2 regions of the Microbacterium sp. zg-B185 genome follow, and region 1 is predicted to be linked to the other one. Evidence: predicted binding sites of a transcription regulator. Region 1 holds the regulator's gene; the other holds the start of a gene.
The links. The regulator HrcA, encoded in region 1, represses chaperone genes, less so after heat shock. The targets are predictions, from matches to a motif close to TTNGCACTCGNNNNNNNCGAGTGCNAA.
Positions count from the first base shown of each region.

Region 1 (7,277 bases):
CCTCGGGCTGCTGCATCTGGAGATCGTCACCGAGCGCCTGGAGCGCGAGTTCGGACTGGATCTGATCTCGACAGCGCCGTCGGTGACCTACGAGGTGACCACCGACGACGGCAAGACATACACCGTCACCAACCCCAGCGAGTTCCCCTCGGGCACCAAGATCGCCAGCGTCACCGAGCCGATGGTCAAGGCCGCGATCCTCGCGCCGAAGGACTACGTCGGCACGATCATGGAGCTGTGCCAGTCACGGCGGGGCACCCTCCTGGGCATGGAGTACCTCGGTGAGGATCGCGTCGAGATCCGTTACACCATCCCGCTCGGCGAGATCGTCTTCGACTTCTTCGACCACCTCAAATCCAAGACGGCCGGTTACGCCTCGCTGGACTACGAACCGAGCGGGCACCAGGAGGCCGACCTCGTCAAGGTCGACATCCTGCTCCAGGGCGAGCCCGTCGATGCGTTCAGTGCCATCGTGCACCGGGACAAGGCCTACGCGTACGGCGTGCTGATGACGGAGCGGCTGAAGAAGCTGATCCCGCGTCAGCAGTTCGAGGTTCCCATCCAAGCCGCGATCGGCGCCCGCATCATCGCCCGCGAGTCGATCCGCGCGATGCGCAAGGACGTCCTGGCCAAATGCTACGGCGGCGACATCACCCGCAAGCGCAAGCTCCTCGAGAAGCAGAAGGAGGGCAAGAAGCGCATGAAGATGGTCGGACGCGTCGAGGTCCCCCAGGAGGCGTTCATCGCCGCGCTGTCGGGGGACACCGAGACCAAAGACAAGAAGTAGTTGCTGAACGCGTCCGATGACGCCTTCAGGAACCCGAACTAGGCTGGAATCCATGCGCCGCGGGACCTTCAGAGATGAGACGGTCGACTATGCCGCCGTGGGAGCGACGCAGGCCGCAGACCTGATGCACTATCCGCCCGAGCGGAGCCTGCCCGCAGAGGAATCCTGGCGGATCGGCAGCGGCCAGGCGCGGTTCGAGAGCGCGAGCGACGCGCTCCTGTCCTGGGGTGCGCAGCGGGGCGCGGGACTCGAGCTGAGCGACGTGCGACCCGCCGCGGGGCCGATGTACTCCGGGGTCAGTTTCGATTCGGAAGGCAATCCGCTCGCCCCCAGCAAGCTCGAAGCGGATCAGCGCTTCGACTCGGACGGTACGCCGTACGTCGGGCCGGGCACCACCGTCCGTGTCGACGGTCGTGTCCGCGGCATGAGCGTCGGCGGGGAGCTGCGCGTCATCTTCGCGATCGAGGAGCCTCGGCGGGTCGGTTTCGCATTGGGGACCGTCGGCGGATCGGTCGTGAGCGGCGAGGAATCGTTCATGGTGCAGTGGTACGACAACGATGAGGTGTGGTTCACCGTGCGCGCGTTCGACGCGCCCTCCGCGCTGCTCTACCGCGTCTTCCCCCGTCTGGTCCGCCGCCGCCGCCGCGAGCTGTTCACGCGCTACCTCCGCGCGATCTCGCCCCTGTACACCACGCCCTGATGGGATCGGCGCTCCCGCTCGGTGAGCCCGTGCCGCGGGACGGGTCCGTTCCGGCGACCATCGATCCCGCTGCGCAGTTCGGCGTCTATCTGCACGTGCCGTTCTGCCGCGTGCGGTGCGGATACTGCGACTTCAACACCTACACCGCGGATGAGCTGCGCGGGGCGCGCCAGGACCAGTACGCCGACACTCTGCTGCAGGAGGTGCAGCTGGCCGGTCGGGTGCTGTCCCAGATCGGTCCGCCCCGCCCCGCCGCCACCGTGTTCTTCGGCGGGGGCACGCCGACGCTGCTCCCACCGGGTGACCTGGTGCGCATGCTCGAGGGTGTCCGCTCGACGTTCGGCATCGCGCCGGATGCCGAGATCACCGTCGAGGCCAACCCGGACACGGTGACCGGCGCGACCGCGTCGATGCTCGCCGCGGTCGGGGTGACCCGGCTGTCGATCGGGATGCAGTCCGCGGTCCCGCACGTTCTCGCGGCGCTGGATCGCACCCACGTACCCGGGAACGTCCGCACCGCGGTCGAGGCCGCGCGGAATGCGGGACTGGACGTGAGCCTGGACCTGATCTACGGAGCGCCGGGCGAGTCGCTGGCGGACTGGCGGGCTTCGCTCGAGGCGGCCGCGGCGCTGCAGCCGGATCACATCTCGGCCTACGCGCTCATCGTGGAGGAGGGGACCAAGCTCGCGCGCCAGATCCGCCGCGGCGAGGTCGTCACACCCGATGACGACCTCCAGGCGGACATGTACGAGCTTGCAGACGACCTGCTCGAAAGCGCCGGCTACCAGTGGTACGAAGTGTCCAACTGGACCCGCGATGCGGCGCACCGCTCCCGGCACAACATGGCCTACTGGCAGGGTGCGGACTGGTGGGGTTTCGGTCCCGGTGCCCACAGCCACCTGGCCGGCGTGCGCTTCTGGAATGTGAAGCATCCCGCCGCGTACGCCCAGCGCCTGGCGGCGGGCGAGTCGCCCGCCGCGGCGCGCGAGCGACCGGATGCCGCAGCACGGGCGCTGGAGAGCGTGCTGCTGCGCACGCGCGTGCGGGAGGGACTGCCCATCTCCGAACTGCTCGGCGAGGGCCGCCACGCGGTCGCCGCCCTCATCGCCGACGGTCTGATCGACGGTTCCGCGGCCGTGCACGGTCGCATCGTGCTGACCCGTCGGGGCCGGCTGCTGGCGGACGCCGTGGTGCGCGCCCTCACCGACTGAGGAGCATCCCGCTCGCCGCGTCTGCGATCCGGTAGAATTGGCACTCAGATCGTAGGAGTGCCAATTCGAGCGCGTGGGGAGGCGAGATGGTCACCGACAGAGGACTGCAGGTGCTGCGGGCGATCGTTCAGGACTTCGTCGACACGCGCGAGCCGGTCGGCAGCAAGGCCATCGTGGAACGCCACGCGTTCGGCGTGTCCGCAGCGACGATCCGCAACGACATGGCCCTGCTGGAGGACGAGGAGCTGATCGCAGCCCCGCACACCTCCTCTGGTCGCGTCCCCACCGACAAGGGCTATCGCGTCTTCGTCGATCATCTCGCCGAAGTGCGGCCCCTGTCGCCGGCCCAGCGCAGCGCGATCTCGGCGTTCCTCGATGGCCCCGGCGACCTCGACGACGTGCTGGCGCGGACGGTGCGTGCGCTGACTCAGCTGACCGGTCAGGTCGCCATCGTGCAGTACCCGTCCTTCGCGCGCGCCACGATCTCGCACGTCGAGCTGGTGCAGCTCGGCGGCGGGCGCATCCTGGTGATCGTGGTGACCGACACCGGCCGGGTCTCGCAGCGGCTCGCGTTGGTCCGAGACGAGTTCGACGACGAGGATCTGGCTCGGGTGCGCGCCGAGGTCGCCTCCCTCGTGGTCGGCCTGCCTGTGCGTGAGGGCGTCCAGCGCGTGCAGGAGCGCCTGGCACAGGATGACCCGTCGCCGACGCCACCGGACGTGGCGACCGCGGCGATCGTGCGGGTCCTCGCCGAAGAGCTCGAGGAATTCCGCCACGACCGGCTCGTCATGGCCGGCGCAGCCAATCTCGCGCGCAGCGAGGCGGACTTCCGAGGGAGCATCTATCCGCTGCTCGAGGCGATCGAGGAGCAGGTGACCCTCATGAAGCTGATGAGCGAGATGGTGGCGGACGATCACGGTCTGGCGGCCAGCATCGGTCGGGAGAACGAGCCGTTCGGGCTGGCCGAGGCATCGGTCGTGGCGAGCGAATACGACGCCACCGGCGCTCGGGCCAGGGTCGGCCTGCTCGGCCCCACGCGGATGGACTATCCGACGAATTTCGCGGCGGTACGAGCCGTCGCGCGCTATCTCACCCGGATGCTCGACGAAGACGAGAGTGCCCGCTGACGCGGCATCCGGAACCAGATGATCCCGCGCGACGCGCGGACAGGAAGGCGATTTGTGGTCGACCACTACGAGGTCCTCGGAGTTGCGCGCGACGCGACCCCGGACGAGATCAAGAAGGCGTACCGGCGTCTTGCGCGGGAGCTTCATCCCGACGTCAATCCCGGAGATGACGCTTCCGAGCGATTCAAGCTCGTGACCCACGCGTACGACGTGCTGAGCGACCCCGATCAGCGGGCGCGCTACGACGTCGGCGGGAACGATTCGCCCTTCGGCGGCGGCGCGCAGGGCTTCGGCGGCTTCGGCGACATCTTCGAGACCTTCTTCGGGTCCGGGGGAGGCCAGCGCGCCGGACGGCCGCGGTCCCGTCGTGAGCGCGGGCAGGACGCGCTGGTCCGGGTGACCCTGGACCTGAAGGACGTCGTGTTCGGCGTGCATCGGGACATCGACGTGGACACCGCGGTGCTGTGCGACACGTGCCACGGATCGTGCACCCAGCCCGGAACGTCCCCCGTCACGTGCGACATCTGCCACGGGTCCGGCCACGTGCAGCGCACCGTGCGCAGCCTGCTCGGAAACGTCGTGACCAGCCAGCCGTGCGGCGTCTGCCAGGGTTACGGCACGACGATCCCCTACCCGTGCGCCACCTGCCAGGGCCAGGGCCGCGTCCGCGCCCGACGCACCGTCTCGCTCGACATCCCCGCCGGCGTGGAGACGGGTCTGCGGCTGCAGCTTCCCGGGTCCGGCGAGGTCGGCCCCGCCGGCGGTCCCAACGGCGATCTCTACATCGAGGTCACCGTCTCGCCGGATGAGGAGTTCAGCCGTGACGGGGACGACCTGCTCGCGACGCTGGAGGTGTCGATGCCCGATGCGATCCTGGGCACCACCACGACCATCGAGTCCCTCGACGGACCTGTCGACCTGGAGATCCGGCCGGGGGTTCAGGGCGGCGACGTGCTGACCATCAAGGGTCGCGGCATCACCCCGCTGCGGGGCACGCAGCGCGGCGACCTGCGCGTGGGCGTTCACGTGGTCACGCCCACCCGGCTGGATGCCAAGGAGCGCGCCCTGGTCGAAGAGTTCGCCAAGCGGACCAAGTCGCCGCCGCCGCGACTGGCCGAATTCCACCAGGGACTGTTCGCGAAGCTGCGCGACCGCTTCCGGAACGGATGACCGGTGGCGCTGCACTTCCTGCTGCCGGAGGCCGTCCAGCGCAGCGCGGTGGAGGCGCAGCCCGGTGACACGGTTCTGCTGACCGGCGCCGAGGCGCATCACGCGGCGGCGGTCCGCCGAGTCCGGGTCGGTGAGGGCGTCACCGTCGGCGATGGCCGAGGTACGTGGCTGTCGGGGGAGTGCGAATCTGTGTCGCCTCGAGAGGTGGTGGTGCGGATCACGGCGCGCGCCGACATCCCCGCTCCCGTCCCGCGCATCGTGCTCGCGCAGGCGCTGGCCAAGGGGGATCGCGATGAGCTTGCGGTCCAGGCGGCGACCGAACTCGGAGTCGACGAGATCCTCCCGTGGCAGGCCGCCCGGAGCGTTTCCCGGTGGGACGCGGCGAAGGCGGACAAGGGCCGCACTCGCTGGGCGGCGATCGTGCGCGAAGCCGCCAAGCAGGCGCACCGGGCGTGGGTTCCGGACGTCGCACCGCTGGCGACGGCCGCCGAGCTGGCAGCGCGCGCCGCGGCATCCCACGTCATCGTCCTCGAGCCCTCCGCCGACCTGCGCCTGAGCGCTCTGAGCCTGAGCCCCGGAACGCGCGAGGTGATCCTCGTCGTCGGACCAGAAGGCGGCATCGCTCCGGAAGAGCTGCTGCTCCTGCAGCGCGCCGGGGCGACCGCGGCCCGACTGGGGGACACCGTGCTGCGCACCTCGACCGCCGGTCCCGCGGCCCTGGCCGTCCTCAACGCCGCACTGGGACGCTGGTGAGCGCCCGCCGCGGCAGGTGCCCCGCCGGTAGACTGGCCGGATGAGCGAACCGTCGATCTTCACCCGCATCCTGAACGGCGAGATCCCCTCGGAGATCATCGCCGAGACGGAGAACGCGTTCGCGATCCGCGACATCGCGCCCCGTGCGCCCGTGCACCTGCTGGTGATCCCCAAGTCCGACGAATACCGGAACGTCGTGGAGCTGGCGGCGGGCGATCCCGACCTGCTCGCCGAGCTGGTCGGGCTGGCCAACTCGGTGGCCGCCGAGCACGCGGATGGCGATTTCCGACTCGTCTTCAACACCGGCCCCCGCTCCGGTCAGACCGTCTTCCACGTCCACGGGCACGTCCTGGCCGGGGACCTGACCGAATCGGGTCTCGGTGGCTGACGCCGACGCCACGGTGGAACGTCTGTACGCGGACGGGGTCGCGATGGTGCAGCTCCTGGGACCCCAGGACCGGCTGCTGCGCGTCGTCGAGCGCGAGCACCCCGAGGTGGATGTGCACGTCCGAGGCAACGAGATCACCCTGACCGGGGATGCCGCGGCCGTCGCCGCTGCGCGCGGCCTCGTCGAAGAGCTGCTGGCGATGACCAAAGCCGGTCACTCGCTCGGTCCGACCGATGTGTCCTCCTCCAACCGCATCCTCCAATCCGAAGGCTCCCCGCGCCCTTCCGAAGTGCTCGGCGAAGCGATCCTCTCGTCGCGGGGGCGGACCATCCGGCCCAAGACCCTCGGACAGAAGGCGTACGTCGACGCCATCGAGGAGAGCACGATCGTCTTCGGGATCGGCCCGGCCGGCACCGGAAAGACCTATCTGGCCATGGCCAAGGCGGTGCAGGCGCTGCAGCGCAAGGAGGTCAGCCGGATCATCCTGACCCGCCCCGCGGTCGAAGCCGGCGAGCGGCTCGGCTTCCTGCCCGGCACGCTGAACGACAAGATCGACCCCTACCTGCGGCCGCTGTACGACGCGCTGAACGAGATGATGGATCCCGAGCTGGTGCCCAAGCTGATGGCGAGCGGAACCATCGAAGTCGCACCGCTGGCGTACATGCGCGGCCGGACGCTGAACGATTCGTTCGTGGTCCTGGACGAGGCGCAGAACACCACGCCGGAGCAGATGAAGATGTTCCTGACCCGGCTGGGCTTCGGTACCCGCATGGTCGTGACCGGCGACATCACGCAGATCGATCTCCCGCAGGGCGCGTCCGGTCTGCGACTGGTCACCCGCGTGCTCAGTGAGATCGAGGACATCCACTTCGCGTACCTCACCAGCGAGGATGTGGTGCGCCACAATCTGGTGGGGCGGATCGTCGACGCGTACACCGAGTACGACGAACGCCGACTCGCCACCCGTCGCGAGCGCGACGAGGCCGCCGAGTTCGCCAACCGCGCCGAACGGCGCACCAGCGCGCGACCGGCCGGTCCGCGCGACCACCTTCCGAAGCGGGGCAGATCGTGACGATCGAGATCGGCAACGAATCCGGATTCGCGGTCGATGAGACCGTGCTGCTTCGTCTCATGGAGCACA
Region 1 covers NZ_CP126739.1:1,599,927-1,607,203, forward strand. The annotation lists gene lepA (translation elongation factor 4) at 1-787, shown strand, start outside; gene QNO12_RS07730 (DUF1990 domain-containing protein) at 840-1,487, shown strand; gene hemW (radical SAM family heme chaperone HemW) at 1,487-2,698, shown strand; gene hrcA (heat-inducible transcriptional repressor HrcA) at 2,785-3,825, shown strand; gene dnaJ (molecular chaperone DnaJ) at 3,880-4,995, shown strand; gene QNO12_RS07750 (16S rRNA (uracil(1498)-N(3))-methyltransferase) at 4,999-5,748, shown strand; gene QNO12_RS07755 (HIT domain-containing protein) at 5,789-6,136, shown strand; gene QNO12_RS07760 (PhoH family protein) at 6,180-7,208, shown strand; gene ybeY (rRNA maturation RNase YbeY) at 7,205-7,277, shown strand, end outside.

Region 2 (7,277 bases), 1.1 Mb from region 1:
GGTGACCCGTCTGGACGAGATGCCGGAGAGCCCCACCAAGATCATGCTGAACGTGGGCACCCCCGACCAGGCGTTCGCGTTCTCCAAGCTGCCGAACAAGGGCGTCGGCCTGGCCCGGCTGGAGTTCCTGATCAACCGTCAGATCGGCATCCATCCGCGCGCGCTGCTGGATCACGACAGTCTCGAGCCGGCGCTGCGCGCCGAGATCGCCGACCGGATCGCGGCGTACCCGACGCCGCGCGACTACTTCGTGCAGCGCGTCGCGGAGGGAGTATCGATGATCGCCGCGGCCTTCGCGCCGGAGCCCGTGATCGTGCGCCTGTCGGATTTCAAGTCCAACGAGTACGCGAACCTGATCGGCGGTGAGCTGTACGAGCCGCACGAGGAGAACCCGATGCTGGGCTACCGCGGCGCGTCCCGGTACATCTCCTCGGACTTCCGCGAGTGCTTCGACATGGAGTGCGAGGCGCTGAAGTTCGTCCGCGACGAGATGGGTCTGACCAACGTCGAGATCATGGTCCCGTTCGTCCGCACCGTCGGAGAGGCGCACGCGGTCATCGAGCTGCTCGCCGAGAACGGGCTGCGCCGGGGCGAGAACGGGCTTCGCGTGATCATGATGTGCGAGCTGCCCTCCAACGCGCTGCTGGCCGATGAGTTCCTGGAGTACTTCGACGGGTTCTCGATCGGCTCCAACGACATGACCCAGCTCACGCTGGGCCTGGACCGCGACTCCGGCCTGGTCGCCGCCACCTTCGACGAACGCGACCCGGCCGTCCTGAAGATGCTGGCGATGGCGATCGACGCGTGCCGTCGCGCCGGCAAGTACGTCGGCATCTGCGGGCAGGGGCCCTCCGACCACCCCGATCTGGCCGAGTGGCTCGTGGGCCAGGGCATCGAATCCATGTCGCTGAATCCCGACACCGTCGTGGAGACCTGGCTGCGCCTCGCGAAGCAGCAGGCGGCGCTCGTGCGATAGAATGGCGGTCTGCTCGGCCCCCCTGGGCCGAGGCGGTCGAGCCTCCTCGTGAGACTCGATCCGGGGCTAGAAACCTCCGGCATCCGTCAAACGATTCGGAGGTTTCTCCATGTCTACGCCCATGCCCTCCCGCCGCAAATGGTGGGTTCTCGCCGTGGTCTCTCTGACCCAGCTCGTCGTCGTCCTGGACGGCACGATCGTGAACATCGCCCTGCCCCAGGCGCAGGCGAGCCTCGGCCTCACGGACAGCCAGCGTCAGTGGGTCGTGACCGCCTATGCGCTCGCATTCGGCGCGCTGCTGCTGCTCGGCGGGCGAGTCGCCGACTACTGGGGACGCAAGCGCACGTTCATCGTGGGAATGGTCGGCTTCGCCCTCGCCTCCGTCTACGGAGGCATCGCGCTGACCGGCCCCGACCTGATCATCGCGCGGGGCCTGCAGGGCGCGTTCGCCGCTCTGCTCGCCCCGGCCGCGCTGGCCCTGCTGACCGTGACCTTCCCCACCGGCAGGGACCGCAACGTCGCCTTCGCGGTTTTCGGAACGGTCGCCGGTGCCGGCGCCTCGGTCGGCCTCGTCCTCGGTGGCGTGCTGACGGAGTTCCTGGACTGGAGATGGTGCCTGCTGGTGAACGTCGTCTTCGTCGTGGTCGGCCTCGTAGGTGCCTTCGCCGTTCTCACCGAGAGCAGGGCCGAAGGCGAGAACCGTTACGACGTCCTCGGCGCGGTCACCGTGACCCTCGGGCTCGGATCGCTCGTCTACGGCTTCAGCCTGGCCGAGACCGGGTGGGGCAGCCCGCTCACGATCACCTTCTTGGCCGCCGGGGTCGCGCTGCTCGTGCTGTTCGTGTGGATCGAGACCCGCACCGCCCAGCCGCTGCTTCCCCTTCGGATCGTCACAGACCGCGTGCGCGGTGGTGCGTTCCTGATCCAGGCGATCGCCGGCAGTGTGATGATCGGGTCCACCCTGTACCTGACCTTCCACCTGCAGATCGTGCTGCAGATGTCTGCGCTGCAAGCCGGTCTGGCGAGCCTGCCCCTGCCGCTTGCCACCATGGTGGTGGCGCCGCTGGTGGTGCGATTGCTGCCGCGCATCGGCGCTCGTCCTCTGCTGACGACCGGCCCCCTCATCGTGGCCGCGAGCCTGTGGTATCTCAGCTTCATCACTGCAAGCGGCGCGTACGTCGTCCAGGTGCTCCCCGCGCTCATCGTGATGGGCGCGGGAATGGCACTGGTGTTCGTGCCGCTGCAGAACGTGGCGTTGAGCGGCGTGGCCCCGGATGACGCCGGCGCGGCCTCGGCGGTGACGAACTCGGCGATGCAGATCGGCGGCTCGATCGGCCTGTCCATCTTCACAGCCGTCTACGTCGCTGCCCTCGGCAGTCAACCCGTCACCCAGCCGGCTGCCCTTGCCGACGCGTACTCGGCGACGTTCATCGCCGCGGCCATCGGGATGCTGGTGGCCGCGGTCATCGCGGTGACGATGATCCGTGCCGCCAAGGCCGAGATACCCTCCTCGCCCGAGGAGGCGCCGCAGCTCGCGCACGCGGGTTGAAACAGACCGGGCGCCCGTCTCGGCGCCCGGTGTGTCCGCCGCGGAGGCGCCCGTCGCGCCCATCCGGATCGGCTGGCAGACTGGCGTGAATTCGATCCGGGAGGTCGCGATGCGACTTGTTCAGGTGGCCGTCCACGCCGAAGATCTCGACCGGGCCGCGGACTTCTACACCGTGCTGCTGGACGCGCCGCCGCTCGCCCGCTTCGATCCGGGGCTGGTCTTCTTCGATCTGGACGGCGTCCGGCTGCTGCTGGACCGGAATGCCCCGGCATCCCTCCTGTATCTGCGGGTCGACAACGTGCACGAGACGCTCGACAAGCTCGACAGCCTCGCGGACGTGGTCGCGCCGCCCCGGGTGATCTTCTCGCACCAGGACGATTCGCTCGGGCCGGCCGGCCACGACGAATGGCAGGCGTTCATCACGGATTCCGAAGGCAACACCGTGGGTCTCGTCGCCTTCCAGGTGCCCTGAAGCCCGCACGATTCCCGGCGTCGACGTCCTCCGCCTGCCGCCCGGGACCGCTGGGCATGCGTCCACTCCATCCGCTCCGAGTCTTGGCGCTCGTCGAGGAGGAGTGCTAATCTGAACGCAGTTGAGCCGACACGACTCAACTCCCTCGCAACCCTCGCGCCGGACAGTCATCCGGGCCGAACGACAAAGGAGACGAATCATGGCCGCATACGACCCGTTCCGTGAACTCGACCGCTTCGCGTCGACGCTCTTCGACGCCCGCCGGGGTCCCCGTCGCATGCCGATGGACCTGTACCGCGATGGGGACCACTACGTGCTCACTGCCGACCTGCCCGGCATCGACCCGGGCTCGGTCGACATCGACGTGGACGGTCAGCTGCTGACGATCCGGGCCGAGCGGACCCTCTCCGCCGGCGAGGGGGTCAAATGGATCACGCGTGAGCGCGACGGGGCGAGCTTCGTGCGCCAGCTGAACCTCGGGCAGGGAGTGGACACCGAGCACATCTCCGCCACCTACAACAACGGCGTGCTGACCGTGACGATCCCGGTCAGCGAGAAGGCCAAGCCGCGCAAGATCGAGGTCTCCAGCGAGGACTCAGGTCCGGTCCTGCAGGCGCAGGAGAGCTCCGAGGGACCGCAGCCGGTCGAGCAGTAAGCCCTCAGCCGGCTCCGACGAACGCCCCGGACCGGACCGCCCGGGGCGTTCGGCGCCCGGCGCGCGGATCAGGTTAGCCTGGACCGTGTGAGCGCCTACGTCTCCGCGTTCGAGCTGTTCTCCATCGGCATCGGACCCTCGAGCTCCCACACGGTCGGTCCGTTGCGCGCTGCCGGCGACTTCGTCGTCCGACTGCGCGGCGCCGGCGTGCTCGACTCCGTGGCACAGGTGACGTGCACGCTGTACGGGTCGCTCGGTGCAACCGGAATCGGACACGGTACGCCGGACGCGGTGATGGCCGGACTGCACGGACACTCACCGGAAAGCGTCGACCCGGATGCCGTGCGGGGCCTGTGGACCGGGTGGCCGACCGGGCGGACGCTGGCGCTGGACGGCACGCACCCCGTGCCCTTCCACAAGGCCGACATCGCCTTCGCCCCCCGGACCCGACTGCCCGGCCACCCCAACGCGCTGACGCTGGAGGCGTGGGCGACCGCACGGCCGCACGCGGCCGACGAGGCCGGGCAGCTGGCGGCATCCGGCATCCGCACCACCGGCAGTGCGCCGGCACCGGCAGTGCGGCGGACCGGCGATGAGGATCTCCTGCTCCGCGAGACGTATTACTCGATCGGCGGGGGCTTCATTCGGCGCGACGGCGAACCACCGCAGCTGTCCTCGTCGGCTTTCCCGTTCGCCTTCGACAGCGCCGACGCCCTCCTCCAGCTGTGCGACGAGCATGGCATCACCATCGCCGAGGCGGCGCGCATGAACGAAGAGGCGCTGCGCGGCGACGACGAGATCGCCGCCGGACTGGACGCGATCTGGGACGCGATGTCGCAGTGCGTGGAAGCCGGTCTTCGCCACGATGGCGTGCTCCCGGGCATCCTGAAGGTCAAGCGCCGCGCACCGGCCATCCGCGTGCAGCTGGAGGCGGCCGAGCAGGACGGACGCCGGGAGCTGCCGGGGGAGTGGCTCGGAGCTTTCGCCCTCGCGGTGAACGAGGAGAACGCGGCCGGCGGTCGCGTCGTCACGGCCCCCACCAACGGCGCAGCCGGAATCCTGCCGGCCGTCGCGATGTACTGGTGGCGCTTCCTGGCCGACTCCGGCCTCGGGGCCGGCAATGCGGTCACGCCCTACGGCGAGCTGGTCGGCAGCGCCCTGATGGGCTTCGCCGGCCGGCAGCAGCTCGGTCCGATCGTGCCGGACGCCGTGGACGAGGCGCTGATCGCCGAAGCGAACAGCCGGCGCGGCATCCGTCGATTCCTTCTCACCGCGACCGCGCTGGGTTCGCTGTTCAAGGCGAACGCGTCGATCTCGGGCGCCGAAGGGGGTTGCCAGGCCGAGGTGGGCTCGGCGTGCGCGATGGCGGCGGGGGGCCTGACCGCCGTCATGGGCGGCACCAATCGCCAGATCGAGAACGCCGCCGAGATCGCGATGGAGCATCATCTCGGTCTCACCTGCGACCCGGTCGGCGGGCTGGTGCAGATTCCCTGCATCGAGCGGAACGCGATCGCGGCGTCGACCGCGGTGACGGCGGCGCGTCTCGCGCTGCGCGGCGACGGAAGCCATTACGTCTCGCTCGACACCGTCGTCGAGACGATGCGCCAGACGGGCATCGATATGTCGCACAAGTACAAGGAGACCAGCGAGGGCGGGCTCGCCGTCAACGTCATCGAATGCTGACGGGCGCGGAGACGCGAGCTGCGGCATCCGCCCGGTCGTATTCCGCGCTGGTGATACGCCGTTCCGACGTAGCGCCGTGACTGCATGACCTCGCCAGAAGGCTCGCGGAGGGCTGGTAGTTTCGAGGGAAACTTCAGATTCGGAGCCCCCTGCGTGACATCTCGCCGTGTACCCGCCCTGTTCGTCTCCCTGCTCACCGCGATCGCACTTCTCGCGACGGGGTGTGCCTCAGCCGCCACGACTGCGGCACCGCCGACCGGGTCCGTTCCTGGCGTGAGCGTGCCCGACACGTTCACCGCACTCACCCTGACCGCGATCGGCAACCCGCCCCTTCCGTTCCGCGGAACCGACGGCAAATACCACGTCGCGTACGACCTGCACCTGATGAACGCCACGCAGGTGCCGGCGACCCTCGACACCATCGAGGTCGTCGACGCAGCGGACCCGGCGAAGATCGTGGCCAGCTTCTCCGGCACAGCACTCATCGACCCCACCTGCGCTTTCGGCGACTGCAACCGATTGCGGGATCTTCCGGCCGGCTACATCGACAGCGCGACCGTCCCGCCCCAGGAGAGCCGCGTCGTCTTCATCGACTTCGCCTTCGACTCGCTGGACCGCGCACCCGCGGCACTGCTTCACCGCATCGTCGGAACGGGCGCGCTCTCGCCCGCGTTCGGCGCGCCCGGACCGATCGACTACCTGACCACGCCGGTGGCCTTCTCGAGCCAGGCCGTGCCGGTCATCGCACCGCCCGTGCGCGGAGAGAACTGGATCGCGCTGAACGGATGCTGCGAGCCCGGCTTCCCGCACCGCAGCTCCCTCATGTCCGTCAACGGAAAGCTGAACAACAGCCAGCGCTTCGCGATCGACTGGAAGCGCACCGACGACAAGGGGCAGTTCTACTCGGGGGACAAGACCAGCAACGAGAGCTACGTCGACTACGGCACCGACATCCTCGCGGTCGCCGACGGCACGGTGGTCTCGATCCTGGACGGCATGCCGGCCAACGCACCGGGCGTCCTGCCCGCGCACGACCCGGAACTGGCCGCGAAGCTGACCGTCGAGAACGTCGACGGAAACCACGTCGTACTCGACCTCGGCGACGGGGTGTACGCGATGTATGCCCACATGATCTCCGGATCCCTCACGGTCAAGGTCGGAGACACGGTCGTCGAGGGCCAAGTGCTCGGGCACCTCGGGAACACCGGCAACGCCAACGCGTCCCACCTGCACTTCCAGCTGATGGACGGACCGAGCCTGCTGGAAGCGGACTCGCTGCCGTACGAACTGAAGAGCTTCGACTATGACGGGCAGGTGTCGCCGCAGTCGATCGCCGATGCGGACGACTACCTCAGCGGCACGTTCCTGGCGGGCAAGCTGCCGAAGCCCGATGCGCGAACCACGCAGCTCCCGCTGAACCTCGCGATCATCGACTTCCGGTAGCCCGGACCGACGGAGGACCATGAAAGCGCGCATCGCCGCCCTCGGCGTCACCCTGCTGCTGTGCTGTGCGGCGTGCTCGTCGCCGAGCCCGGACATCGCGCCGACCGTCACCGAGTTCCCGATCGCCTACCCGGACCGCGATCCGGCGCAGCCTGCCATGCCCAGCGCACCCGCCGCGGGAGGGCACGAACACGGCGGCGACGGCTCGACTCACGAGATCGCCTACGATCCCGACACCGGAGAGGTCCTGGTGACCGGCCAGAACGAGGGCACCGTCACGCGCGTCCGCGACGACGGCAGCATGAGCTTCACCGAGCTGCCGGCGGGGTCAGGGCCGCACGGCATCGTGTTCGATACCGCGGGCCGGCTGTTCGTCGGGCTGGAGTTCGCCGGCGCGGTCGTGCAGCTGGGCGCGGACGGCGGAATCGCGCGCACCTTCGACCTGGTGGGCAGCTGCGCGACCTGCGTCGTCAGCAACCCTGGCCCACACGGGCTGGCG
Region 2 covers NZ_CP126739.1:530,651-537,927, forward strand. The annotation lists gene ppsA (phosphoenolpyruvate synthase) at 1-976, shown strand, start outside; gene QNO12_RS02470 (MFS transporter) at 1,086-2,525, shown strand; gene QNO12_RS02475 (VOC family protein) at 2,635-2,997, shown strand; gene QNO12_RS02480 (Hsp20/alpha crystallin family protein) at 3,197-3,652, shown strand; gene QNO12_RS02485 (L-serine ammonia-lyase, iron-sulfur-dependent, subunit alpha) at 3,740-5,335, shown strand; gene QNO12_RS02490 (M23 family metallopeptidase) at 5,609-6,778, shown strand; gene QNO12_RS02495 (Vgb family protein) at 6,798-7,277, shown strand, end outside.
Region 2: the regulator HrcA is predicted to act here: its motif matches at 3,081-3,107, upstream of QNO12_RS02480 (Hsp20/alpha crystallin family protein).